Regions from separate parts of the Thioalkalivibrio sulfidiphilus HL-EbGr7 genome, predicted to be linked through region 2. Evidence: predicted binding sites of a transcription regulator. Region 2 holds the regulator's gene; the other holds the start of a gene.
The links. Region 2 encodes sigma-54, which starts transcription at its own class of promoters, with help from an activator protein. Its sites were predicted from a motif close to TGGCANGNTNCNTGCTT; they were not measured.

Region 1 (4,410 bases), 260 kb from region 2:
TCCAGCTCCGAGGCCACGGAGCGTTCGGTCATGCGCCAGCCCACGAACAGGGCGATGAGCAGACCGCCCAGGGGCAGCAGGATGTTGGAGGTGAGGTAATCCACCGCGCCGAAGAAGGTCATGTCGAACAGGGTGTAGCCGGACCAGTGGTTGAAGGACAGCACCGTGCCGACGCCCAGCAGCCAGGACAGCACCGCCACCAGCGTGGCCGCGCTCACCCGGGTCATGCCCCGGTTCTCCACCAGGTAGGTCACCGCCGGCTCCATGAGCGAGATGGACGAGGTCCAGGCCGCCACCACCAGCAGCACGAAGAACACCGTGCCGAACAGCACCCCGCCGGGCATCTGGGCAAAGGCCAGCGGCAGGCTGACGAAGATCAGCCCCGGCCCCTGGCTCGGCTCGAGTCCCGCCGCGAACACGATGGGGAAGATGGCCAGGCCCGCCAGGATGGCCACCAGGGTGTCGGCACCCACCACCGTGGCGGAGGTCCTGGCGATGGAGGCCCGGGAACTGAGGTAGGAGCCGTAGATCATGATAGCCCCCATACCCAGGCTCAGGGTGAAGAAGGCCTGGCCCATGGCCACCAGCACCGCGTTGCCGGTCAGCTTGCTGAAGTCCGGGGTGAACATGAAGCGCAGGCCCTCCATGAAATGCCCCTCGGCCATGGCATAGCCCACCAGCAGCACCAGCATGAGCAGCAGCAGGGGCATGAGGAACTTCACCGCCTGTTCGAGACCCGAGCGCACCCCCCGGGCCACCACGATCAGGGTCATGCACATGAAGACGGTGTGCCAGGCCAGCAGGCGCTCCGGATCCGCCACCAGGCCCTCGAACATGGCCTGGACACCCTGCGCGTCCAGCCCCGTGAAACTGCCGGTGCCGGCCCGGAACACGTAGGAGAGCGCCCAGCCGGCGATCACACTGTAATAAGAAAGTATCAGGAACCCGGCGACCACCCCCATCCAGCCCATCAGCCCCCAGCCTCGGGACAGGCCCTCCTCGCGGGCCAGGGCGGTCATGGTGTTGATGGGACTCTGCCGCCCGCGCCGGCCGATGAGGATCTCCGCCATCATGATGGGCAGGCCGATGAGCAGGATGCACAGCAGGTAGACCAGCACGAAGGCCCCGCCGCCATGCTCGCCGGCGATGTAGGGGAAGCGCCAGATGTTGCCAAGGCCCACGGCCGAACCCGTAGCCGCCAGGATGAACACCAGTTTCGACGACCACTGCCCGTGGATGGAGGATTCTTTTCTCATCGTTATGCGTCTCCCTGATCGGCGCAGCTATTGTGAGCAATACCAACCCGGCGCTCAACCGCGCCCGCCTTCGCGTATAATCCCGCCCCATGTCGAAACAGGCCAAACAAGCGGGCACCAGCACCATTGCGCTCAACAAGAAGGCGCGCCACGAATACTTCATCGAGGAACGCTTCGAGGCGGGCCTCGCCCTGGAGGGCTGGGAGGTCAAGAGCCTGCGAGACGGGCGCGTGCAGCTCAACGAGAGCTACGTGCTCATCAAGGACGGCGAGGCCTGGCTGTTCGGCGCCCACATCAGCCCCCTGCCCACCGCCTCCACCCACATCCACCCCGACCCCATGCGCAGCCGCAAGCTGCTGCTGCACAAGGAAGAACTCAACAAGCTCATCGGCCAGGTGGAGCGCAAGGGCTACACCCTGACCCCGCTCGCGCTCTACTGGAAGCGCGGCCGGGCTAAGCTGGAGATCGGCCTCGCCAAGGGCAAGAAGGAACATGACAAGCGCGCCACCATCAAGGACCGGGACTGGCAGCGGGAGAAGGAACGGGCGCTGAAGAAGGGTTGAAAGCCCCGCCCCTGGCCTCTTTCATACCGCCATCCTGTCGAAATAACTTACAAATCTTCCCCGGTCCGCGTGGCATGGCTCACAAAAAGCCAAGCAAAATAAGGCTACCAGAACCCTGGCACACTTCCTGCTTCATTGTGACTTAGAGCACACTGCAACGGCGGTTGTGCAAGAAAAACCGACAATGAGGTCCAGGGATATGAAAATCGTTAACAGGATATCTGCCGTTCTGCTGCTGGTGCTGGGTCTTTTGGCCTTCGGCAGTGCCAGCGCCAACACCGTTGACCTTCGGTACACCGGCTTCGTCGGCGGCTCCACGACCGGCACCCTGTACGACACCAACGGCAACCTCATCGGTGGCAGCGGCAGTCTGAACGTGAACGCCGGCCTGTTCGGATTCAATGTCCTGGGCAGCAGTGGTGATGTGGAGTGGGGCGGCCGGGTCGAGGCCTTCTGCATCGAGACCGGGATTGCCCTGAACACCAGCAGCACGGTCACCTACAACGTGGTCAATGCCGGCGACTACTTCTCTGCGAGCCAGCTGGGCGCGATTCAGAGCCTGTACGGCAACAACCACACTAGCCTGGGCAGCACCGCCACCAACGTGGCCTTCCAGCTGGGCCTGTGGGAGATCATCAACGAGACCACCAGCAACACCAGCCTCTCCAACGGCAGCTTCCGCAGCAACGCCTTCGGTAGCGCTCAGGGCATCGCCAACGGCTGGCTGAATGATCTGGGTGAGACCGTCGAGCAGTTCCACATGTACGTGCTGACCTCCGACAGGTCCCAGAACCTGCTGGTGATCACGCCCAAGCCCATCGGCGTCCCCGAGCCGGGCGCCCTGGCCCTGCTGGGCATCGGCCTGCTGGCCCTGGCCATGGGCATGCGCCGCCGCCACTCGGCCTGATCGCCTGAAACGCAGCGCATGAAAAAGCCCGCACCGAGAGAGGTGCGGGCTTTTTTGTATCTGCGCTTGATGTCTGAAAACCCTGTTCTCTCGCGGAGACGCAGAGGCGCAGGGAAAGTCAAAAACAAAACCGGGTCTCTCGCAAAGGCGCGAAGACGCCAAGAAATGCACATTTAAGTTCAAGGATTTTTCTTCGCGCCTTTGCGCCTTTGCGCCTTTGCGAGAGATCGTGTTTTGTTTTTTCCCCGCGTCTCTGCGTCTCCGCGAGAGAATGATTTTTTCAATCAACCCGTATCAGAACCCGGCCCCGGCCGGCAATCCAGCGACATGTGGAAGTTGCGGAACATCATGCCCCGCAGGGGCACGATGCGATGCTCCACCAGCCGGAAGCCGGCATGCTCGAAGAAGGGTCGTGCGGTGATGCTGGCATCGGTGGTCAGGCGGCGCACGCCCCGCTCCAGGGCCCAGGCCCTGGCATGGTCCAGCAGGGCGGTGCCGATGCCACGCCGCAGGTGGCCGGGGTCCACGAACAGCATGTCCACATGCCCGTTGGCCTCCATGGCGATGAACCCGACCACCTGCCCCTGCACCACGTAGACGAACACCGCGCAGCGGGCCAGTCGCCGACACCAGGAAGGCTGATCCGGGGGATCGGGGGCCCAGGCCTCCACCTGCTCGGGGATATAGTCCCGGGCCGCCACCTTGCGCACCGCGTCCTGGAACACCCGCAGAACGGCGTCCAGGTCCTCCTCCTCGAACTCGCGAATGGTCCAGCCACCCCCCTGCACCTCGCTTCCCTGCCATTGCATGATCAAAGGCTCCCGGGGCTAGTGCCGACAGGATGATGGGCGAAAGCACGGCACGCAGATCGCGCAGCCAGACATGGCCGGACGACCTGCGAGAAGACAGGAACGAGCGGTGAGCACCATCGGACAGGATGGCCTGTTCACCATGGATCCCCCAGTGTGTATGAATCAGCCCTTGATTGTGCCGCTTTCAGGCCTGGAACTTGCCTGAAGCCGCATTTATGACAATGGAGCATAGACCCTGATCAGAATTTAGCCAGCCGGTTGACCCGGTTCTGCGCAGACTGGGGCATTTTCTCCGCACATCCGCGACCCGGATTTCCCTTGGGCGCTTAGTGGCATGATCTGCCCCACCTGTACACCCCGAAATCACCACCAGCCACCCGGAAGGCGCACCCACAAACCACTATCTATATGTTTATTCGTCGAATTACACCGCAGCCTGATATCAGGGCAGGCGGCTATTTGCACCCCACTGGTGCATTCCCGGGAATCATGTACAATTAATGTATATGTTGTGCATAAGATATCCGTGGCCACCGTGGCCACGCGAATACTCCGGGGAGGCCTCATGATTCTGAACAAGCGCTTGCACAACGAACTGGCCGAATGTCGACAGGCCCTGGCCGAGACCCGCTTCGCATTCGATGCCATCCGGGCCTCGGTGGCCTACATTGAATTCACGCCAGATGGACAAATCCTGGATGTGAACGAGCAGTTCCTGGCCGCCACGGGCCACACCCGGGAGGTCGTGCTTGGCGCCCATCATCGCCTGTTCTGTGACCCGTCCTACGTCAAGTCCACCGAATACAGGCAATTCTGGGAGCGGCTCGCCCGGGGCGAATCCCATGCAGGCACCTTCCCCCGCCGCAGGGCGG
Region 2 (4,410 bases):
GACATTCACACCCGGGACGTGACCGTCTGGCCCGAGCCCCAGCGGGCCGAATCCGAGGCCCCGGTGCAGGTGCGCAGCCCCCAGTATCAGGTGGACGGCACCGGCCTGCGCGCCGATCTACAAACCAGCATCCTGGAGTTGCTGCATGATGCAGATGCCACGTATTTCCCTTAAACGCCCGCTGGTCGCCACCCTGTTCGCAGGCCTGATGCTCGCCCTGATCACGGCCCTGGCCTCGGCCTCTGAACGGGATCTGCCCATCCGCATCCAGTCCGACAGCGCCGAACTGGACGACCAGCGAGGCGTCAGCGTCTACCGGGGCAACGTGGAAGTCACCCAGGGGGACCTGGTGATCCACGCGGACACGCTCACCGTGCACTCACCGAGCCGTGTGCTGCAGCGCATGGAGGCCGAAGGCAACCTGGCCAGGCTGCGCACCCTCACCGAGGACGGCCGCGAGGTGCGCGCCGAGGCGCGGCACATGGAATACCTGGCCGCTGAACGTCGCATGGTGCTGACCCGCGATGCCCGCATCTGGCAGGCACAGGACGAGTTTCGTGGCGCACGGATTGTCTATGACATGGACCGGGAGACACTGGACGCAGCCTCCGGCGACAGCGGTCGCGTGGAGGTCATCCTGACCCCGGCCGAAAACACCCGTGGCGGCGGCAGCGGTTCGAGCCAGTGAGTCGTCTGAGCGCCCAGGACCTGATCAAGCGCTACCGCGGCCGCACCCCGGTCAACGGCGTCTCGGTCCATGTGGACAGCGGCGAGGTGGTGGGCCTGCTGGGGCCCAACGGCGCCGGCAAGACCACCTGTTTCTACATGATCGTCGGCCTGGTGCCCGCCGACGAGGGCCAGATCCTGCTCAACGAACGGGACATCACCGCCTTTCCCATGCACGCCCGGGCACGCATGGGCGTGGGCTACCTGCCCCAGGAAGCCTCGGTATTCCGCAAGCTCTCCGCCGCAGACAACATCCTCGCCGTGCTGGAGACCCGCAGAGACCTCTCGGCCACCGAGCGCCAGCAACACCTGGAATCCCTCCTGGAAGAACTGCAGATCACCCATATCCGCGACAATCTGGGCATCAGCCTGTCCGGTGGTGAGCGGCGCCGGGTGGAGATCGCACGGGCACTGGCCACGGAGCCGGCCTTCATCCTGCTGGATGAACCCTTCGCCGGCGTGGATCCCATTTCAGTGATCGAGATCCAGCGCATCATCACCCACCTCAAGGACCGGGGCATCGGCGTACTCATCACCGATCACAACGTGCGCGAGACCCTGGGCATCTGCGACCGCGCCTATATCCTCAGCGAAGGGCGTATCATCAGCGAAGGCCCGCCCGATCACCTGCTGGCCGACGAAATGGTGCGCAAGGTGTATCTCGGCGAGCATTTCCGACTGTAAGCCTGGGACATCATCTCGCACATCCCGTGCCAAATTTAACCCGGCCTACCCTATAATCGGCCTATGAACCGCCGGGCCATGACAACGCTCCCGCCAGCAAGGGCCGCCATCGGGCCCGGACCTGCCACACACACGCCGGATGCTTTAGAATCTGCGCCCTTTCGGCTGCCAGCCACATTCAAACACTGAATCATGCTTAAACCTTCCGTCCAGCTGCGTCTCGGCCAGAGCCTCACCATGACGCCCCAGCTGCAGCAGGCCATCCGCCTGTTGCAGCTCTCCACGCTGGAACTCCAGACCCAGATCCAGGAAACCCTGGAGACCAATCCGATGCTGGAGGCCCTGGAGGCCGGTGAGGCAGAGGGGGAGGGTGAATCCGCCGAGGCGGATGCCGTGGACCTGGGGACCGGCAACGACTCGGTCACCAATCAGGCCGAGAACAATCGCAACGAAACCACCAACACCCCGGAAGATGCCGACGACCGCGCCCGCGGCGAGGACATCCCCGACGAACTGCCCGTGGACAGCAACTGGGATGAGATCTACGACGTAGCCCCGCCGGGCGCCACCGGCGGTATGCCGGAATACGACGGCCGGGACATGTTCGAGAACCAGAGTGGCGCCGGCGAGTCCCTCCATGAACATCTCATGTGGCAGCTCAATCTCACCCCCATGAGCCCGGAGGACCGGGTCATCGCCATGACCCTGGTGGACGCCATCAACGAGGACGGCTATCTCAGCGAATCCCTGGAGGCCATCCAGGCCAGCCTGTCCAACGACCTGGAGATCGACCTGCCCCTGGAGGAGATCGAGGCGGTACTGCACCTGGTGCAGCAGCTCGACCCGGTGGGCAGTGGCGCGCGGGATCTGTCCGAATGCCTGCTCATCCAGCTCCAGCAGATGCCCGCCGACACCCCCTGGCTGGACAAGGCCCGGGAGCTGGTGCGCTCCCACCTGGATTGCCTGGGCGCCCGGGACTACAAGCAGTTGCTGCGCAGCCTGCATGTCAGCGAGGCAGACCTGCAGGAGATCATCGGCCTGATCCAGGGGCTCAATCCACGCCCTGGCAGCCTGGTGAGCAACATCAACCCCGAGTACATCGTCCCCGATGTGTTCGTGCGCAAGCATGAAGGTCGCTGGCAGGTGGAGCTGAACCCGGACATCGCACCGCGGCTGCGGGTCAATCCGCTCTACGCCAGTTTCGTGCGCCGCGCCGACACCAGCCAGGATAATGTCTACATGCGCAACCAGCTGCAGGAGGCACGCTGGTTCATCAAGAGCCTGCAAAGCCGCAACGAGACCCTGCTGCGGGTGGCCATCGCCATCGTCGAACAGCAGCGCGCCTTCCTGGAACAGGGCGAAGAGGCCATGAAACCCCTGGTGCTGCGCGATATTGCCGAGCAACTGGACATGCATGAGTCCACCATCTCCCGGGTGACCACGCAGAAATTCATGCACACCCCCCGGGGCATTTTCGAATTCAAATATTTCTTTTCAAGCCACGTGGGCACCGCCGACGGTGGCGAGTGCTCCGCCACGGCGATCCGCGCCATGATCAAGAAGCTCATCGCCGAGGAGCCCCAGGGCAAGCCCATGAGTGACAGCAAGATCGCCTCGATCCTGGTGGACCGGGGCATCCATGTGGCGCGGCGCACCGTGGCCAAGTACCGTGAGGCCATGTCCATACCACCTTCCAACGAGCGCAAGCGGCTCATCTGAACGTCCACTGAACATATTCACTTAACGAAAGGAGTCTTCCATGCAAATCAATCTCACCGGCCACCACGTGGATCTCACCCCTGCCCTGCGCGACTATGTGAACGAAAAGTTCGATCGCCTGGAGCGGCACTTCGACAATGTCATCGACGTGCACGTGATCCTTACCGTAGAGAAGCTGCAGCAGAAGGCAGAGGCCACCATGCTGGTGAGCGGCAACAACCTGTTCGCCGACGCAACCGATCAGGACATGTATGCCGCCATCGACGCCCTGGTGGACAAGCTCGACCGCCAGGTGGTCAAGCACAAGGAAAAGCTCAAGGATCACCACCGCGCAGAAGGCTCACACCGCAACCACAGCGAGTAAGCTCATCCCATGAATATCGGTCAACTCCTCGCGCCGGAACGGGTCTCCCGTACCGGGGAAATCAGCAGCAAGAAGCGCGTGCTGGAAACCCTGAGCGAGATGCTCTCAACCAGCCAGCCGGATCTGAGCAGCGGCGAGATCTTCGAAAGTCTGATCTCCCGTGAACGTCTGGGCAGCACCGGTCTGGGCCATGGAGTGGCCATCCCCCACGGTCGCGTGGCGGGAGTGAAAAACGCCGTGGCCGCACTCATCAAGCTGGAGCGGGGCGTGGACTACGACGCTCCCGACCGGGAGCCCGTGGACCTGCTGTTCGCGCTGCTGGTGCCCCAGGAGTCCACCGACGAGCACCTGGAGATCCTGGCCACCCTGGCGCGCATGTTCGCAGACCCCTCCACCCTGGCGAGCCTGCGCTCGGCCGATGACGGCGAGACCCTGCTCGACCAGGTTCGCCATTGGGACGGCAACGGAGACGGCGCCACCCCATGAGCGACTGGCTCAGCGTTCGCTCTCTGGTCGAGGCCATGGACGAACGCCTGGGCCTGCAGTGGGTGGCCGGCCTGCGCGGCAGCGAACGCCGGCTGTCCCGCCACCCCAGCGCCGACGCCGCCCCCTCCCTGGTGGGACATCTCAACCTGATCCACCCCAACCAGATCCAGGTGCTCGGCAACGAGGAGATGCACTATCTCCTGGGGCTGCGCAAGAATTCCCAGCGTGACCTGGTGGAACAGATCACCGACGGCCACGCCGCCATGATCATCGTCACCGACGCCCTGGAGCCACCCCTCGCCCTGCAGGCCCAGGCCGAGACCCGTAACGTGGCCCTGCTGCGCACGCCCCTGCCGGGGCACGAGCTGATCAACATCCTGCGCTACTTCTTCAGTAACAAACTGGCCGAAACCATCACGGTCCATGGCGTG

Region 1: a site for sigma-54 is predicted at 1,936-1,952, ahead of TGR7_RS04795 (PEP-CTERM sorting domain-containing protein). Genes of this name have one in related genera too.

The regions. Positions count from the first base shown of each region.
Region 1 is NC_011901.1:1,037,735-1,042,144, reverse strand. It holds gene TGR7_RS04805 (sodium-dependent transporter) at 1-1,256, opposite strand, end outside; gene smpB (SsrA-binding protein SmpB) at 1,346-1,819, shown strand; gene TGR7_RS04795 (PEP-CTERM sorting domain-containing protein) at 2,019-2,726, shown strand; gene TGR7_RS04790 (GNAT family N-acetyltransferase) at 3,011-3,535, opposite strand; gene TGR7_RS04785 (methyl-accepting chemotaxis protein) at 4,104-4,410, shown strand, end outside.
Region 2 is NC_011901.1:780,411-784,820, reverse strand. It holds gene lptC (LPS export ABC transporter periplasmic protein LptC) at 1-174, shown strand, start outside; gene lptA (lipopolysaccharide transport periplasmic protein LptA) at 146-688, shown strand; gene lptB (LPS export ABC transporter ATP-binding protein) at 685-1,410, shown strand; gene TGR7_RS03590 (RNA polymerase factor sigma-54) at 1,603-3,129, shown strand; gene hpf (ribosome hibernation-promoting factor, HPF/YfiA family) at 3,170-3,493, shown strand; gene TGR7_RS03580 (PTS sugar transporter subunit IIA) at 3,503-3,979, shown strand; gene hprK (HPr(Ser) kinase/phosphatase) at 3,976-4,410, shown strand, end outside.